Regions from separate parts of the Mesorhizobium sp. CA5 genome, predicted to be linked through region 4. Evidence: predicted binding sites of a transcription regulator. Region 4 holds the regulator's gene; each other region holds the start of a gene.
The links. Region 4 encodes PhoB, which activates phosphate uptake and scavenging genes when phosphate is short. Its sites were predicted from a motif close to TGTCATNNANCTGTCAT; they were not measured.
Positions count from the first base shown of each region.

Region 1 (4,622 bases), on a different contig from region 4:
GGCGCTTTATCGCCGGCTGAGCGTTTTAAGCGTGAGAGCGGTCGAGCACCTCGTCGGCCGGCCCGAAACGATCCCTGGCCGTGAACTGCTGGTGCCAATAGGGATAAAGCACCGGCGGCCGGCTGACGACGTCGAGACGCTGCCGTTCGTCCTCGGTGAGCGACAGGCTTGCCGCGGCGAGGTTGTCCTTGAGCTGCGCCTCGTTGCGCGCACCGATCACCAGGGAGCTGACGGCCGGTCGGCCGAGCAGCCAGGCAAGCGCCACCTGCGCGCCCGACACGCCGCGTGCCTTGCCGATGAAGTTGAGCACGTCGACAATGCGCCACAGGCGATCCTCATCGCGGATCGGCGGTTCCGTCCAGCCGCCGATCTGGCGCGCGGTCGGGCTGTCGCGATGGTATTTGCCGGAGAGCAGCCCGCCGGCCAGCGGGCTCCAGACCAGCACGCCGAGGCCCTGGTCGACCGAGATCGGCAGCAATTCGTATTCGGCCTCGCGCGCTTCCAGCGTGTAGTGGATCTGCTGAGTGATGAAACGGGCCTGATGGCGGCTGTCGCTGACGGCAAGGGCCTTCATTACCTGCCAGCCCGACCAGTTGGAGCAGCCGATATAGCGGATCTTGCCCTGATTGACCAAGGTGTCGAGCGCCGCGACCGTCTCCTCGACCGGGGTGAGCCCATCCCATTGGTGGACGAAATAGACATCGATGACGTCGGTCCTGAGCCGCTTCAGGCTCTTTTCGCACTCGCGGATCAGGTGATGGCGCGACAGGCCTTCGTCATTGGGGCCGGTGCCGATACGCATGCGCGCCTTCGAGGCGATCAGTACATCGTTCTTGCGCTTGCCGCCAAGCGCCTCGCCGATGATCTCTTCCGACAACCCGTTGGAATAGACGTTTGCGGTGTCGATGAGGTTGATGCCGGCATCGATGCAGGTGTCGATGATGCGTTTGGCTTCCGAAAGATCCGAATTACCGACGGCGGCGAACGGACCGGTGCCGCCGAAGGTCATGGTGCCAAGCGTCAATGTCGAGACTTTCAAGCCGGATCGGCCGAGCGTGCGGTATTCCATGTCGGTCCTCGCAATTTGTTTTGAAGAAGCGCCGTGGCGAGCGCCGGAAAGAGGCGAGGGATTTGTAGGACAATTCCCGCCGCTTGTCGCCCCGCTATCGATACGGGGTCGATCACATATCTTCCATGTCGATGCAGCTGCCGGGCGATTGCAATAAAACCGTCATTGCGCCTCTGTATCTCAGTCGGCTTACGGAGTGTCCGGCCGGGGCTTCCGAAGCGGTGATGGCTGACAGGCAGACGGAGCAGCGCGATGAATGAACTGAAACCGAATTCCGGAGCCAAGGACTGGCTGGAGGCCGAGCTCGAGGATACGCTCGACGAGGACTATGAGCTGGAGCTGTCCGAGCCGGCGCTCTCGCTCGAGATCGCCAAGATCTACAAGAAGTCGCATCCGCCCTCCATCGAGCGCATGACCTATTTTCGCGAGCTGCTCAGGCTGCAGTCGGAGCTGATCAAGCTGCAGTCCTGGGTCGCCTACCACAAGAAGAAGCTGGTGGTGGTCTTCGAAGGCCGCGATTCCGCCGGCAAGGGCGGCGTCATCAAGCGCATCACGCAGCGGCTCAATCCGCGCATCGCCCGTGTCGTGGCATTGCCGGCGCCGACCGAGCGCGAGAAGTCGCAATGGTATTTCCAGCGCTACGTGCCGCATCTGCCCGCGGGCGGCGAGATCGTGCTGTTCGACCGCTCCTGGTACAACCGCTCCGGTGTTGAGCGGGTGATGGGCTTTGCCAATGGGGACCAAGTCGAGGAGTTCTTCCGCGACGTGCCCGAATTCGAGCGCATGCTGGTCCGTTCCGGAATCACCCTGGTGAAATACTGGTTCTCGATCACCGACGAGGAGCAGCAGATGCGCTTCCTGATGCGCATCCACGATCCGATGAAGCAGTGGAAGCTCTCGCCCATGGACCTGCAGTCGCGTGTGCGCTGGGAGCAATACACCAAGGCCAAGGAAGAGACCTTCGCCCGCACCAACATTCCGGAAGCGCCCTGGTTCATCGTCGAGGGCAACGACAAGAAGCGGGCACGGCTGAACTGCATCGACCATCTGTTGCAGCAGATGCCCTATGAGGAGGTTCCACACGAGGAAATCACGCTGCCGGAGCGCGTCTTCAATCCAGAATATGAGCGCCAGGTCCTGCCGCGCGAACTCTACGTGCCGGAGAAGTATTGAGGCGCCCTCCTTCTCCCCTTGTGGGAGAAGGTGGATCGGCGCGCAGCGCCGAGACGGATGAGGGGTGTTGGAAGAAATGAGGCGGTGACGATTTCCAGCTCGTCGCCAAGCTGGAGCACCCCTCATCCGACCTCGCTTCGCGAGGCCACCTTCTCCCACAAGGGGAGAAGGAGAAGCCTGGCCTACGCCCGCCCGATCATCACATGCGTGGCATCCGCCGTGGCAACCTGTTCCGTGCACTGATACCCCAGCTTCAGCATGTCGAGCCCGGCGAACAGATGCTCCCCTGAGCCGAGCAGGACAGGCGAGATGGCCAGATGCATCTCGTCGATCAAGCTCTCCTGCAGATACTGCCGAACGGTCGAGACGCCGCCGCCGACCCGCACATCCTTGCCGCCGGCCGCTGCCTTCGCCTGTTCGAGCGCCGAATGAATGCCGTCAGTAACGAAGTAAAAGGTCGTGCCGCCTTCCATCTCGATCGGTGCGCGTTTGTAGTGCGTCAGCACGAAAGTCGGTACATGATAGGGCGGGTTGTCGCCCCACCAGCCTTTCCATTTGTCGTCCGGCCATTCGCCGCGGCTCGGCGCGAACATGTTGCGGCCGAGGATCCACGCGCCGATATTCTCGAAGCTGCGGACCGCAAAATCGTTGTCGGTATCCGTGGTCCCGCTATCTTTGCCGATCATCTGGTGGAAAGAGCGGGTCTTGATCATCCATTTGTGCAGATTTTCGCCACCGACGCCCAGCGGCGTGTCGAGGCTTTGGTCGGGACCGGCGCCGTAACCGTCGAGCGACAAGGTGAAAGCGTTGACACGCAACTTGGACATGGCTGCCTCCTAAACCAGTTGTAATTCGAAATCAGTCTTTGGGATAGCTTAGCTGATTGCGTATTGCAAGCAGTTTATTCCAGCGGGCTGACGACTTTCAGATCGGCCATCCTACCGGCCCGGTTGTTCCTCGAGGCGATCTGTGACAGCGTTTCTCCGGTCAGGGTAACGTTATGCCTGCGCGATGACCGCTCGACCCCAGGATCAGAAGCTTGCCATACGGGTGCTCACACCGCAGTTGTGGCCCGCGCTCGAGGACCTGTTCGGCGAAAAGGGCGCGACGGCGGGATGCTGGTGCATGTACTGGCGCATCGGCGCCGGCTACCGCAAGCAACCGGCTGATCGCAACCGGTCGGCGTTCAAGACGGTGGTGCAAAGAGGACCGCCGCCAGGTTTGCTTGCGTTCGAAAGGGAAAAGGCCGTCGGCTGGTGTCAGATAACGCCGCGCAGTGCCTTGCCGCATCTGGGCAGGGTCTGGCGGCTGAGGGCTGGCGACGATGTGCCGGTATGGTCGCTGTCTTGTCTCTATATTCGCATCGGCTATCGCAGGCGGGGGATCGCCACCGCATTGATCGAGGGTGCGGTGGCGCTTGCCTTCAAGAGCGGCGCGCCAGCCGTGGAGGCCTATCCGATAGACGCGGAGCTGTCGCCCAGTGCGTCAAGCACCGGCTATGTCTCGACCTTCGAGCGCGTGGGTTTCGTCCGCGTGCCGTCTCCAACGAGGGAACGGCCAATCATGCGGCTTACCCGCACGAAAACGGAGCGGGCGTTCGAGGCTAGCCCCTCAGCATCTCCGCCACCACCGGCGCGAAATAGGTGAGCACGCCGTCACAGCCCGCCCGCTTCAGCGCAAGCAGCGATTCCAGCATCGCCTTTTCGCCGTCGATCCAGCCATTGGCGGCCGCTGCTTTGATCATCGAATATTCGCCCGACACCTGATAGGCGAAGGTCGGCATCCGCAGCTCGTCCTTCAGCCGGCGGATGATGTCGAGATAGGGCAGGCCGGGCTTGACCATCAGCATGTCGGCGCCCTCGGCGAGGTCCTGCTCGGCCTCGCGCACGGCCTCGTCGGAATTGGCGTGGTCGATATAGTAGGTCTTCTTGTCGCCCTTGAGCAGGCCGGCCGTGCCGACCGCCTCGCGATAGGGTCCGTAGAAGGCCGAGGCGAACTTCGTCGCATAGGACATGATCGCCACGTCCTGGAAGCCGTTGGCGTCGAGCGCGTCTCGGATGGCGCCGATGCGGCCGTCCATCATGTCGGACGGAGCGATGATATCGGCGCCCGAGGCGGCCTGAATGACGGCAGCCGCGGCGACCTGCTCCACCGTCTCGTCATTGACGATGATGCCGTCGCGCAGGATGCCATCATGGCCGTGGCTGGTGAACGGGTCGAGCGCGGCATCGGTGATGATGCCGATCTCCGGCACCGCGTCCTTGATGGCGCGCGTGGCGCGGTTGATGACATTGTCGGGGTCGAGGATGTGCGATCCGGTCTGGTCGCGCAGCGCAAGCTCGACATTGGGGAAGGTGGCGATGGCCGGGATGCCCAGCTT
Region 1 covers NZ_JAIUHJ010000021.1:62,668-67,289, reverse strand. Annotated here, with positions in the region: gene LB529_RS23735 (glycosyl transferase family 90) at 1-20, shown strand, start outside; gene LB529_RS23730 (aldo/keto reductase) at 26-1,069, opposite strand; gene ppk2 (polyphosphate kinase 2) at 1,322-2,242, shown strand; gene LB529_RS23720 (dihydrofolate reductase family protein) at 2,425-3,069, opposite strand; gene LB529_RS23715 (GNAT family N-acetyltransferase) at 3,368-3,889, shown strand; gene hemB (porphobilinogen synthase) at 3,846-4,622, opposite strand, start outside.
Region 1: ppk2 (polyphosphate kinase 2) is a predicted target of PhoB. The motif match lies at 1,219-1,235, and genes of this name have one in related genera.

Region 2 (4,622 bases), on a different contig from region 4:
TCGGCATCGGCGACCTGGCCAAAGGGCTCAATGCGCCGCGCTCGACGACCTATACACTGGTGCGCGAGCTGGTCGAAGCCGGGCTGCTGGAAATGGCTGGCGACGGCAACCGCGTCTATTTCGGCAAGAAGCTCTATCTCTATGGAATGGCTTATATGCGCGGCAACGACCTGCTCAGGCGCGGCCGCCAGGAGGTCGACACGCTGTCGCGCGAGACCGGCGAGACCTCCGAGCTCTGCATGCTGCAGAGCGGCCGCTACACGATCGTCCATTCGAGCCCGGGCACCAGGCCGTTCCGCATCAGTTCGGCCACCGGCCTGCAGATTCCGCTGCCTTGGACTGCTTCCGGCCGGCTACTGCTTGCCGGCCTCGACCGCGGCGGGATCGAAGCGATGGTCACGCGAGACGACCTCGTGCTGCCGGACGGCCGCAAGCTCGAACTCGATGATTTCATCGACGATATCGCGCGGGCGCGCGTCACCGGCTATTGCGTCACGTCAGGCCTGGTCGATGCATACACCAAATGCCTTGCGGCGCCGGTGTTCTCTGCGCCAGGCAAGGTCGAAGCGACCATGTGCCTTGTGGTGCCGATCGACACGTCCGAAGAACGGACCGGCGAACTTCTCGCGCTGCTGCGCGAACGCGCGGCACGGCTATCGATCTCTTGACGGCGCGGGGCGATCCGCTCAGGCAATGATGTCGGGAATGATGCGGTCTTCCAGCGCCGACAGCCGGTCCTTCAGCATCAGCTTCTTCTTCTTCATGCGCTGGATCTGAAGCGGGTCGCAGCCGGTGGCGATCATCGCGTTGATGGCGGCGTCGAAATCGGCGTGTTCTTGTTTGAGCCGGGAATATTCGAGGCGTATTTCAGCCTGTTCCTGTTCGGACATTATCTACCGTCTGCGTATGCATCGCCCAATCGGGCTGTTTGGGCGGGGCCGTGACTTGCGGGTTTGTGACCGGCGCGCAGCCCTTACCACATTTCACTTTGTCGTGGAATGCTACCACGTGGCATTCGACATCGAGATCGGTTGGTGGCAAACTGTCATGGTGCCGTCACAGTCGCAACCTGCGGTGGAGGCTCCTGCGACGGCTGCAATCGAGGAAACCATGAAAGGGAGAACCATTCATGTCTCTTGCATCCCATCTTGATGAGTTGCAGCGGAAACACGGTGACATCGAGCGCGAGCTCACCGATGCGATGAACCATCCGTCGGTCGACGACCTCGAAATCGTGAATCTCAAGCGGCGCAAGCTGGCAATCAAGGACGAGATTGAAAAGCTGAAAGCTAGTCCGACGACACACTGAAGCTCTTCCAGGCACCATCATCGCAACCCGCCGCGGTGAATTTCCGGTGGCAAGAAATGCCACCGGGCCGGTGCTTTTAACTGAAATCGACGGAAAGCTCGGCCGCAAATCTTGCGGTCGGTCGGGTTATTATTTTTCGCACGGCTCTAGCCGATTTGCAGGCTGGCCCGTCGCTTGCCATTGACAAGCCATCTTTGCTCCGCCACCTCATGCCGGAACTCCCAAATGAAGGCGGCCGGCATGACCGGATATTTTTCTTCTCCCTTCCCGCGTCGCCGGTCGGTCGGCGTACCGGTCGGCGGCGTGATGGTCGGCGGCGGCGCGCCGGTCGTCGTGCAATCGATGACCAACACCGATACCGCCGATGTCGACCAGACCGTCGCCCAGGTCGCGGCGCTGCATCGTGCCGGCTCCGAGATCGTGCGCATCACGGTCGACCGCGACGAGAGCGCGGCGGCGGTTCCGCGCATCCATGAGCGGCTGTTGCGGCTCGGCATCGATGTGCCGCTGGTCGGCGACTTCCACTATATCGGGCACAAGCTGCTCGCCGATCATCCGGCCTGCGCCGAAGCGCTGGCCAAATACCGCATCAATCCGGGCAATGTCGGCTTCAAGGACAAGAAGGACCGCCAGTTCGCCGCGATCGTCGAGATGGCGATCAGATATGACAAACCGGTACGCATCGGCGTCAATTGGGGATCGCTCGACCAGGAGCTTTTGACCCGGCTGATGGACGACAACCAGGCGAAGGGCTCGCCGCTCACCGCGCAGGAAGTCACGCGCGAGGCGATCGTACAGTCGGCGATCCTGTCGGCCGAGATGGCGGAAGAGATCGGGCTTGGCCGCGAAAAGATCATCCTGTCGGCCAAGGTCAGCGGTGTGCAGGACCTGATCGCCGTCTACACCGAGCTTGCCACCCGCTCCGATCATGCGCTGCATCTGGGCCTCACCGAAGCCGGCATGGGCACCAAGGGCATCGTCGCTTCTTCCGCCGCGATGGGCATCCTCTTGCAGCAGGGCATCGGCGACACGATCCGCATCTCGCTGACGCCGGAGCCGAATGGCGACCGCACGCGCGAGGTGCAGGTGTCGCAAGAACTTCTGCAGACCATGGGCTTCCGGCAGTTCGTGCCTATCGTCGCGGCCTGCCCCGGCTGCGGCCGCACCACATCCACCGTGTTCCAGGAACTTGCCCAGAGCATCCAGGCCGATATCCGCAAGAACATGCCGGTGTGGCGCGAGAAATATCCCGGCGTCGAGAACCTCAAGGTCGCGGTGATGGGCTGCATCGTCAATGGTCCCGGCGAATCCAAGCACGCCGATATCGGCATATCGCTGCCCGGCACCGGCGAGACGCCGACGGCGCCTGTCTTCATCGACGGCAAGAAGGCTGCTACGCTGCGCGGGCCCTCGATCGCGCAGGATTTCGAGAAGATGGTCGGCGACTATATCGAGCAGCGGTACGGACACGGCAAAGCCGCCGCGGAATGAACCGATGCGGCGTTTCCTAAAGGCAACGCTGCTCTTGTTTTTCGTGCTGATCCCGGCCGCCCAGGCATTCGCCGATCCGCCGCAGTCGAAGTCGGCCGCCAAGCGCCTGATTTCCCGCGTCTGCGATCTGATCGAGACCCAGGCCCAACAGAACGGCCTGCCCAAGGATTTCTTCGCCCGGCTGATCTGGAAGGAGAGCCGCTTCGATCCGGGCGCGGTGAGCCCGGTCGGCGCCGAAGGCATCGCGCAATTCATGCCGGGCACCGCGAAGATGCGCGGGCTCGCCGATCCCTTCGACATCGGGCAGGCCATCCCGGCCTCGGCGAAATATCTCGCCGAGATGAAGGTCAGCTATGGCAATCTCGGGCTCGCGGCCGCGGCCTACAATGCCGGCGAGAACCGCGTGTCGCGCTGGCTCGCCTCGGGCGGCTTCCTGCCGATGGAGACGGAAAGCTATGTCTTCGACGTCATGGGCGAGCCCGTCGACAAGTTCTCGGACAGGTCCTATGCCGGCACCGTCCAGCCGCTCGACCCGAAGATGAGCTTCGCGCTTGCCTGCCGCAGACTGCCGGTGATCATGTCGCGGACCGTCGCCATGGCCTCGATCAACGTCAAGCCGTGGGGCGTGCAGGTGGCGGGCAACTTCCGCCGCTCGGCGGCGATCGGCCAATGGCTGAGGGTCAAAAGCCGGTTCCCGGCCTTGCTCGCCAGCCGTGATCCGGTGGTGAGCCGGGTGCGCACGCCGATCGGCCGCCGCGGCATCTATGCGGTCAGGATCGGCGCCGACTCGCGTGGCGAGGCCAACGGCATCTGCACCAAGCTGCAAAGCGTCGGCGGCGCCTGCGTGGTGTTGCGCAATCGGTGACGCAACGCCAGGACAGGGGGCCGCAAGAGGTGCTCGAAACGCGCGAAAGCCGGCGTGCAGACCGACTGCCCGGACTTGCACGCTGGCAATTCGAACGCGTGCACCGAGGTGTCGCCTACGACCTTGAGCTCGACACCAGCCGGCTGATGCCGTCCGAATGTGCCCGCCTCATCCAGCAGCGATTTAATTGTAGCGACCTGCATTCCTTGCGGTGGCTCGATCTTCCGGTCGTCAACAACGCCGATAGCCAATTGCTAATATTGCGAGGAGAATCCGCTTGCCAGGGCGGTGGCGGTTAAATCTTAATGTGCTTCGCCATAGTAAGAGCGGGTTCAGTATTTCCAGGGCGCATTTTATTCGTGACCACATAGGGGGAGCATCATGCCGGGGGCGAATTTCCTTAAAAGGGTTATCGGCGAACTCGAGACGCCGCGCACCAAGCGGCCGTTCGGGTCCGGCTGGCTGTCCGGCTCGATCGCATTGCTTGCGGGCATCACCGCCCTCTTGATGGTCATCGTGTTGCGCTATCCATCGCTGACCTCGATGCCGGACCTGGCTCCGATCCACCAGATGCTGTTCTTCAAGCCGGTCCTCTATTTCGTGCTTATCTCCGGCTACATTCTGGCCATTCTGAGCATGATGCTGCGCAGGGAAAAGACACTTGGCGTGGCGGCGATGGTCACCGTGCTGTTGGCCTCGCTCATCGGCATGCTGCCGGTGCGTCACGAGTTGCGGATCGAGGGGGTGTTCTTCGGTCTCGACTTCTTCATCCTGAACGCCCTGTTCATGGGGGTTTTGTTCGTTCCGCTCGAGCGCATTTTTGCCCGCAACAAGGGCCAGACCGTGTTCCGCGACGAATGGCGCGAGGACCTGTTCTACTATTTGGTCTCGTCGCTGCTGGTGCAAATATTGACCTACCTGACGCTCGCGCCGTCCAATTTCGTCAATGCGCAAGGC
Region 2 covers NZ_JAIUHJ010000035.1:11,287-15,908, reverse strand. Annotated here, with positions in the region: gene LB529_RS28230 (IclR family transcriptional regulator) at 1-668, shown strand, start outside; gene LB529_RS28225 (YdcH family protein) at 687-890, opposite strand; gene LB529_RS28220 (YdcH family protein) at 1,130-1,309, shown strand; gene ispG (flavodoxin-dependent (E)-4-hydroxy-3-methylbut-2-enyl-diphosphate synthase) at 1,550-2,800, shown strand; gene LB529_RS28210 (lytic transglycosylase domain-containing protein) at 2,805-3,665, shown strand; gene LB529_RS28205 (phosphotransferase-like protein) at 3,662-3,964, shown strand; gene LB529_RS28200 (sterol desaturase family protein) at 4,047-4,622, shown strand, end outside.
Region 2: LB529_RS28220 (YdcH family protein) is a predicted target of PhoB. The motif match lies at 1,044-1,060, and genes of this name have one in related genera.

Region 3 (4,622 bases), on a different contig from region 4:
CCGACGCCCCCGACGGCGTCGACCCGATCGTCACCGGCCCGGTCAGCGCCGCCTTCAAGCAGCGCCAGAAGGATGCCAACTGCGACACCGCGGTCTGGCCGAAGATTCCCACGGCTTGCTATCCGGATTGACGCTCTTCACGGCATTTCCGAGTTCAGTTCTGGACTGTCACGGCGCTTTGACATCGCGGCATTAGGCCGAGCGGCTGCTGGGCCCAGGGTGTGTTGAGGTTAGGCCGGGCCGAGAACGGTGGTTTCCGAGAACCGGAGCGGAGCGTACTTAAAGTACGTGAGCACCGGAAGCGCAGGAAACCATTGTTCGCAGGCCGGCATCACCTGAATATCAACGCAGCCTAAGCCGACCGCACCGGATCGAGCGTAACCTTGTAAAGCTCGTTGTCGTCGCGATCCATCAGCCGCACGGTGAGCTGTTCGGTCGCGCCGGAAATGTCGACCAGACCGAAGAACTGCAGCCCGGCCGACGGCGGCAGGTTCTGGCCCTGTTCGGCGGTTGGCGCCTTTATGAACTTCAGCTCCGGCCCGAAGGTCATGTCGAGGTCGTTGGGGCCGAAGGTGCCGGCGTGGATCGGGCCGGAGACGAATTCCCAGAACGGATTGAAATCCTGGAACTGCGCCTTGTCGGGATTGTAGTAATGCGCCGCGGTGTAGTGGACGTCGGCGGTGAGCCACACCGTGTTGGTGATGCCGGCATTCTTGATGAAGCGCAGCACATCGGCGAATTCGAGCTCGCGGCCTTTCGGCGCGCCATTGTCGCCGTTGGCGACCGCCTCGGCACCGGCCTTCTTCGCCGCGTCGTTCCAGACGACAAGGCCAAGCGGCATGTCGGCGGCGATGACCTTCCACGTTGCCTTGGAATTCGCCAGCTCGCGCTTCAGCCACTTGGACTGCTCCTCGCCGATCATGCGCGACTTCGGAGTCAGCGTCTCTTCCATGTCGGGGCCGTTCGGGCCGCGATAGGAACGCATGTCGAGGAAGAACACGTCGAGCAACGGCCCATGCGAGACCTTGCGGTAGACGCGGCCTGGCTCCGACGGCTCGTAGCGGATGGTCGTCATTTCATGGAAGGCGCGAGCCGCCCTGGCCGCCAGCACATGGATCGACTTTTCCTTGTAGCGGTCGTCGGCGGTCAGGTCCTTCGAATCCGACCAGTTGTTGAGCACCTCGTGGTCGTCCCACTGGTAGAAGGTCGGGCAGATGGCCGACAGGCCAAGCACATGCTTGTCCATCATGTTGTATTTCCACTGGTCGCGGTATTCGTCCAGCGTCTCGGCGACCTTGCGCTTGCCGTCGATCATGACAACGTTCTTCCACTTGCCGCCGCCGGGCAGGTCGACCTCGTCCTTCATGGCGCCGTCGGCATAGATGGTGTCGCCGGAATGCAGGAAAAAGTCCGGCGTGTGCTGGGCGATTGTCGAATAGGTCTTCATGCCGGTCTCGTCGATGCCCCAGCCCTGGCCGGCGGTGTCGCCCGACCAGGCGAAGCGCACGTCGCGCTTCGACGACGGCGCGGTACGGAAACGGCCGACGATCGGCTCGGACACGGCATTGATGTCGGAAAGATCGGCAGCAACCATGCGGTAGAAGATGTCCTGGTCCGAGGCGAGATCGGTGAGCAGCCGCTTCACCGTGTAGTCGCTGGCCGGCGAGGTATCGAGCGCAGCCAGCCGCGTCGCATTGGCGAAGCTTTCGGTCGTCGACACTTCATACATCACGCGCGCCGGTCGGTCGGTGCGGGTCCAAACCATGCCCGAGGTGGCATCGACATCGCCGGACTGGACGCCATGCGTGAAGGCCGGACGCTGGCTGGCGCGGGAATAATAGGGCAGCGCCAGACCGGAGGCGCCGACAAGGCCGAAGGCGCTGGCCGAAGTGACGAAAGCGCGGCGGGTGAGCGAAAGCTTGTTCATGGCTGTCTCCGGGATGGCATTGAGCGGGACCGCCAAGCTCTCGCTTCAATGTTTCAGGCGCATATCGGAACCATGAAGTTTTGATAACAGTCGACATCTTCCTTCTCCCCTTCTTGTGGGAGAAGGTGGATCGGCGCGCAAGCGCCGAGACGGATGAGGGGTGTTCCAGCGGAGTGAGGCGTCGGTGTTCCCTGGAGCACCCCTCATCCGGCCGCTTCGCGGCCACCTTCTCCCACAAGGGGAGAAGGGAAAGTCGCGCCTAAGCCGCCTGCGGCTCCGGCCCGAAGGCCGGCCTGCTCGTGTTGATCAACAGCGAGATACAAGCCGCCGCGATGCCGGTCATCCCCGCGATCAGGAAGGCCAGCTCGTAATTGCCCTGCAGCTCGCGCATCGTGCCGCCGAAGGCCGCGGCCGCGGCGGCGCCCACCTGGTGGCCGGCGACGATCCAGCCGAACACGATCGGTCCGCTGCGATCGCCGAAGGCTTCGTTGGCGAGCCTGAGCGTCGGCGGCACGGTGGCGATCCAGTCGAGCCCGTAGAGCACGGCGAAGATGACCAGGCTGGTAGCCGAGAAGCCGGAATAGGGCAGGTAGATCAGCGACAGACCGCGCACCGCGTAATAGACGCCGAGCAGCTTGCGCGGATCGAAACGGTCGGTGAGCCAGCCGGACAACGTCGTACCGATCAGGTCGAAAATGCCCATCATCGACAACAGCCCGGCTGCCTGCACCTCGCCGATGCCCATATCGCCGCAGAAGGCGATGAGATGCGTGCCGACGAGTCCATTGGTCGTGAAGCCGCAGACGAAGAAGGTGGCGAACAGATACCAGAACACCCGCGTGCCCGCCGCGCGGCGCAGCGTGTTCAGCGTGTGCGCCAGGAAATTGCCCTGCGATGCCGGCGACACCGGCGGCACGTCGTCGGCATCGGCGCCGTAACGAACCTGGCCGATCGAAGCGGGGCGCTCCGGCACCAGCAGCAAGACGAAGGGTATCAGCGCGGCGGTGGCCAGCGCCACGGCAATCGCCACCGGCTTCCAGCCGCCGCTCTGCGCCAGCGAGGCGATGAGCGGCAGGAAAACCAGCATGCCGGTGGCGCTGGAGGCCGACATCAGCCCCATCATCAGGCCGCGATTGGTCTTGAACCAGCGGTTGACGATGGTGGCGCCGAGCACGCTCGCCACTGCGCCCGAACCGATGCCAGAAAACACGCCCCAGGTGATGAAAAGATGCCATGGCTCAGTCATGAACAGGCTGAGCGCGGTCGATCCCGACATCACTAGCAGCGAGCCGAGCAGCGTGCGGCGCAACCCGATGCGCTCCATCAGCGCGGCGGCGAACGGACCGGTCAGGCCGTAGAGCAGGATGCCGACGCTGGCGGCCCAGGACGTTACGTCGCGATGCCAGCCGAAGCTTTTCTCCAGTGGCACCATCATCACCGAGGGCGCCGAACGGAGCCCGGCCGCGATCAGCAGGCACAGGAAAATGACGGCAACAACGACGAATGCGTAGCGCTGGCCAAACGGACGGGACTGGATTATCATGTTACTGACCGGTACGTTGCAATGGAGTGAAGCCATACATACGTACCGGTCAGTAACATTGTCAAGCGAGTTGTTTGAATGCCATCCGACAATAAAATTGAAGCGTCGATCAGCGAGCCCCCTGCTCCGAGGGCGGCGGACAAGATCCTGGACGTGGCGCGCGACCTCTTTTATCGCGAAGGCATCAGGGCGATCGGCGTCGACGAGATCGTCAAGCGCGCCGGCGTCACAAAGCCGAGCCTGTACCGCAGCTTCCCATCCAAGGACGAGCTTGCCGCCTCCTATCTGCGCAAATACGACCTCGAATTCTGGGAACGCTTCGACGAAGCGGTCGACGCGCATCCGGGCGATCCGCGCGCCCAGATCATCGCCTTCCTGACCCGCGTAGGCAAACGCACGCAAAAGCCGGACTATCGCGGCTGCGGCATGACCAACGCTGCGGTGGAATATCCCGAGCGCGGCCATCCCGCGCGGGTGGTGAGCGAGAATAACAAGGTCGAATTGCGCCGCCGCCTGCGCGCTATGGCCGCCGCAATGGGCGCCGCCGATCCCGACACGCTGGGCGACGGACTGCTGCTGCTCATCGAGGGCGCTTATATCAGCGGCCAGCTGTTTGGCGTTGGCGGACCGGCGGCGGCGGTTGCCCGCAACGCCGATCTCTTGATCGAAGCCAGCTTGAAGAAATAGCGATTGACGTTACGCTCGGGCAGCTCGAACGGAGTTGCCAGCGATGCGCGCTCTTCTGGTCCCGCTTGCCCTCGCCGGTTTCTGCCAGGCGGCCCAGGCCGGCGACATCTCCAGCGCCTATACCGAGCTCGACTCGAAGAAGGACTGCGTGACCTATGCGCAGGCCGCGGAAGGCGACGGCGACTGGGCGAGCCTCGTCTGCTCCGGCTACCGCGGCTACCCGGTGCTGATCAGCTACGACGACGCGCGGGAATCCGTCTATTACGGCTTTCCGTCCGACGACATGACCGCGGTCTGGGAGAGCTTCACCGCCTTCAACGGCTCCGGACCGAAGGTGGAATGGCGCATCGAGACCAATGGCGACGTCGCAATCCCCTTCGCCGCCATCCACCGCCGCTCCGTCAGCAACCCTGAGGACGAAAAGAAATCGACCGAGGTGCTGGTCGTCGCCAAGGTCGCGCAACC
Region 3 covers NZ_JAIUHJ010000017.1:69,704-74,325, reverse strand. Annotated here, with positions in the region: gene LB529_RS21285 (hypothetical protein) at 1-131, shown strand, start outside; gene LB529_RS21280 (alkaline phosphatase D family protein) at 353-1,927, opposite strand; gene LB529_RS21275 (MFS transporter) at 2,187-3,470, opposite strand; gene LB529_RS21270 (TetR/AcrR family transcriptional regulator) at 3,549-4,157, shown strand; gene LB529_RS21265 (hypothetical protein) at 4,201-4,622, shown strand, end outside.
Region 3: LB529_RS21280 (alkaline phosphatase D family protein) is a predicted target of PhoB. The motif match lies at 2,000-2,016, and genes of this name have one in related genera.

Region 4 (4,622 bases):
CCAGCGAGCCGACGGCGTTGAAACGCGGCCGGCCGCAGATCGGCCTGGCGCTGAACCCTGAAGCCGCCGCGGTGCTGACCGTGGTGTTGTCTCTGAACTTCCTGTCGGTCGCCGTGATCGACTATGCCGGCCAAGTTGTTGCGGAGGAGCAGCAGCGCCTGGACACGCTTGTTATGCCCCGCGACGAGTTGATCGGCGAATGCGTGGCGATCGTGCGGCGCCGGCTGCAGGATCCCGACCTCGACATTGGCAGCGTCGCCCGCATCGCCATGGGCATTCAGGGCATCACCGATTCGCATGCGCGCTCCATGCTGTGGTCGCCGATAACGCCGCTGACCGACATTCCTTTCGCCGACATCCTAGAGAAGGAGTTCGGCATCTCCGCCACCATGGAGAACGACTGCAACATGATGGCGGTGGCGCTGCAATGGCGCGACCCGGAGCGCTATCGCGACGACTTCATCGCCATCCTGTTGTCGCACGGCATCGGCATGGGTCTCGTGCTCAAGGGTGCGCTGTTCACCGGCACGCATTCATCCGGCGGCGAGTTCGGCCACATGATTCACCGCCCGGGCGGGGCGCTTTGCCGCTGCGGCCGCCGCGGCTGCGTCGAGGCCTATGCCGGCAACTATGCGATCTGGCGCAGCGCCATGAAAATGAGCGAGGACGCCGAGCCGGTCGACGTCGGCGACGCCGACATGCGGGCCCTTGCCGCGAAGGCGCGCGAGAGGGACGGCCCCGAACGGGAGGCTTACCGCCGGGCCGGCGAAGCGCTTGGTTTCGGTCTCGGCAGCCTGTTCGCCCTCATCGACCCGGCGCCTGTCGCCATGGTCGGCGTCAGCGCGGCCGCCTTCGACCTAATCGAGCCGGCGCTAAGGGAAGCGATCGCCCAGACGGCCGGCGGCCAGCACTCCGAATCGATCTCCTTCGACACCGAGCCGAACGAGTTGCCGCTGATCCGCGAAGGCTGCGCCATGCGCGCGCTGACCTTCGTCGACCAGGAGATTTTCGCGCCGGGAGGCCAGGCAAGAGCGGGGACGGGAAAGAACGTGGCCTGAGGCAGCCTTGAAGAGGTCCGGGGACAGCAGCAGACGCTTGAAATTAGCGAAGGGAAGGCCCCGCAGCTTCGTCATTCCAGGGCGGAGCAGGAGCGAAGCTCCGTCGCGGAGACCCTGGAATCCATGCCGCTACCTCACGCGTCGAGCGCAGCGGCACAGAATTCTGGACTGTCGCAACGCATCGACATCACGGAATGGATCCTCGGGTCTGCGCTGCGTCGCTGCGCTCCTTGCTCCGCCCGTGGATGACGAAGCACAAGCGTCTCGACTAATCGCCAATGCACGCGATCCGATGCTGGAGACAGAATCCGTCAGCGCCTCGGCGCCTTACCCCTAATCTTCCCTGATCGCGTAACCCGCCCCGCGGATGGTGCGGATGACATCCGGCATGCGGCCGTTGTTGACGGCTTTGCGCAAGCGGCCGACATGGACGTCGACGGTGCGTTCGTCGATATAGATCGTCTCGCCCCAGACATTGTCGAGCAGCTGGCTGCGCGAGAACACCCGGCCGGGATGACGCATCATGAATTCCAGCAGCCGGAACTCGGTCGGGCCGAGCCTGATCTCGCTCTTCTTGCGGTAGACGCGGTGCGATTCGCGGTCGAGCACGATGTCGCCGACCTTGAGCACGCTGGACAGCACCTCCGGCTTGGCGCGGCGCAGCAGCGCCTTGACGCGCGCCATGAACTCCGGCGTCGAGAACGGCTTGACCAGATAGTCGTCGGCGCCGGTCGAAAGGCCGCGCACGCGGTCGCTTTCCTCGCCCCGCGCCGTCAGCATGATGATCGGCAGCCGCTCGGTCTCGGGCCGCATCCTCAGACGCCGGCAGAGCTCGATGCCGGAAACCGCGGGTACCATCCAGTCGAGCACGAGCAGGTCGGGGACGTTTTCCTGAAGGCGGATTTCGGCCTCGTCGCCGCGGGTCACCACTTCGACCTGGTAACCCTCGGATTCGAGATTGTAGCGGAGCAGCACCCCAAGCGGCTCCTCGTCCTCCACCACCATGATGCGTGGCGCGATCATTGGCAGATACCCTTCGTCAGGCGGCCGGCGCCGACATTGTCGTCTCGTCCTGCTTGGGACGATTCGCGGGCAATTGCGTGCCGGTCAGCACATAATAGGCGTTCTCGGCGATGTTGGTCACATGGTCGCCGATGCGCTCGAGATTCTTGGCGCAGAACAGAAGATGCGTGCAGGCGGTGATGTTGCGCGGGTCTTCCATCATGTAGGTCAGGAGCTCCCGGAAGACGGATGTGTATTTGACGTCGATGCGCTCGTCGTCGTTGCGAAGCTTGGCCAGCGCCGTGGCGTCGCCCACCGTATATTCCTGGATCACGGCCTGGACCTGGATCAGCACCAGCTGCGCCATGGAATCGATCGAATGCGTGAGGTCGCGCGGCGCGGCGCTGACGCCGACCGAGCCGACGCGCTTGGCGATGTTCTTGGCGAGGTCGCCGATGCGTTCGAGGTCGCCCGCCATGCGGATCGAGCCGACCACATTGCGCAGGTCGTCGGCCATCGGCTGGCGCTTGGCGATCAGCGTGATGGCACGGTCGTCGAGCTCGCGCTGGCGCGCGTCCATGATGGCATCGTCGGAAACGACGCGCTGCGCCATGGCATTGTCGGTCTCGAGCAGGGCCTTGGTCGAAGCGCCGACCATCGAGCTGGCGAGATCGCCCATGTCGTTGATGAGCCGGCTGATCTGCCTCAGATCCTCGTCGAAGGAAGCGACGGTATGTTCGGCCATGATGATGTCCTCGTATGAGCTCAGCCGAAGCGGCCGGTGATGTAGTCCTGCGTGCGCTTTTCGCGGGGCGAGGTGAAGATCTTCTCGGTCCGGTCGAACTCCACCAGCTCGCCCAGATACATGAACGCCGTCTGCCGCGACACGCGCGCCGCCTGCTGCATGTTGTGGGTGACGATGACGATCGTGTAGTCGGCCTGCAACTCGTCGATCAGTTCCTCGATCTTGGCGGTCGACAGCGGATCGAGCGCCGAGGCCGGCTCGTCGAGCAGGATGACCTCGGGCTTCACCGCAACGGTACGGGCGATGCACAGGCGCTGCTGCTGGCCGCCCGAGAGGCTGAGGCCGCTGGCGTTGAGCTTGTCCTTGACCTCGTTCCAGAGTGCTGCGCGCTTCAGCGCCTGCTCGACGCGGCTGTCCATCTCGGCCTTGCTGATCTTCTCATAGAGCCTGACGCCGAAAGCGATGTTCTCGTAGATCGACATCGGGAACGGCGTCGGCTTCTGGAACACCATGCCGATCTTGGTGCGCAGCAGGTTGAGGTCCTGCGAGCGGTCGAGGATGTTCTTGCCGTCGAGCAGCACCTGGCCCTCGGCGCTCTGCTTCGGATAGAGCTCGTAGATGCGGTTGAGCACGCGCAGCAGCGTCGACTTCCCGCAGCCCGACGGGCCGATGAAGGCGGTCACGCTGCGCTCGGGCAGGGACAGGTTGATGTCCTTCAGCGCCTTCGACTGGCCATAGTAGAAATTGAGGTTCTTGACCTCGATCTTGGCCTTCTCGACGGTCGTGTCGGCTGCGTTCAGGTCGGTGGACAACATCGGTTTCATCTGTCCTCTCTGCGTCCGGTTAGGCTGCGGGCGATGATGCTCAGCCCGAGAACCGTCAGGGTGATTATGAGTGCGCCCGTCCAGGCCAGTTGCTGCCATTCCTCGTAGGGGCTGAGAGCGAACTGGAAGATGGTTACCGGCAGGCTGGCCATCGGCGCATTGAGATTGCTCGACCAGAACTGGTTGTTGAGCGCGGTGAAGAGAAGCGGCGCCGTCTCGCCGGAGATGCGGGCGATCGCCAAAAGGATGCCGGTGACGATGCCGGAGAGCGCCGCGCGATAGGCAACCGAGCGGATCACTACCCAGCGCGGTGCTCCGATGGCGGTGCCTGCTTCGCGCAGCGCGTTGGGCACAAGGTTCAGCATGTCCTCGGTGGTGCGCACCACGACGGGGATCACCAGGATCGACAGCGCGACCGCGCCGGCAATCGCCGAGAAGTGCCCCATCGGCCGCACCATCAGCTCGTAGACGAACAGGCCGATGATGATGGAAGGCGCCGACAAGAGGATGTCGTTAATGAAGCGCACCACCGTCGTAAGCTTCGAGAAGCGTCCGTATTCGGCCATGTAGGTGCCGGCCAGCACGCCGATCGGCGTGCCGACGACGATACCGATGATCGTCATGACGATGCTGCCGTAGATGGCATTGAGCAGGCCGCCGGCATCGCCGGGCGGCGGCGTCATTTCCGTGAACACGGAGAGCGACACCCCGGAAAGCCCCTTGTAGAGCAGGGCGCCGAGAATCAGCGCCAGCCAGGCCAGCCCGATGCCCGCCGCGACGACGCACAGCGTCATCATCACGGCATTCTTGCGCTTGCGGCTTTGGTGAAGCGATGCGGCAGTCGACATCGGTCAGGCTCCCGTGCGGCTATCGATGCGCAACAGCATGTAGCGTGCGAGCGCGAGGATGATGAAGGTGATGATGAACAGGATCAGGCCGAGCGATACCAGCGAGGATGTATAAAGGTTGCCGTCGGCTTCGGTGAATTCGTTG
Region 4 covers NZ_JAIUHJ010000010.1:193,044-197,665, forward strand. Annotated here, with positions in the region: gene LB529_RS15635 (ROK family protein) at 1-1,058, shown strand, start outside; gene phoB (phosphate regulon transcriptional regulator PhoB) at 1,392-2,081, opposite strand; gene phoU (phosphate signaling complex protein PhoU) at 2,098-2,805, opposite strand; gene pstB (phosphate ABC transporter ATP-binding protein PstB) at 2,826-3,629, opposite strand; gene pstA (phosphate ABC transporter permease PstA) at 3,626-4,477, opposite strand; gene pstC (phosphate ABC transporter permease subunit PstC) at 4,481-4,622, opposite strand, start outside.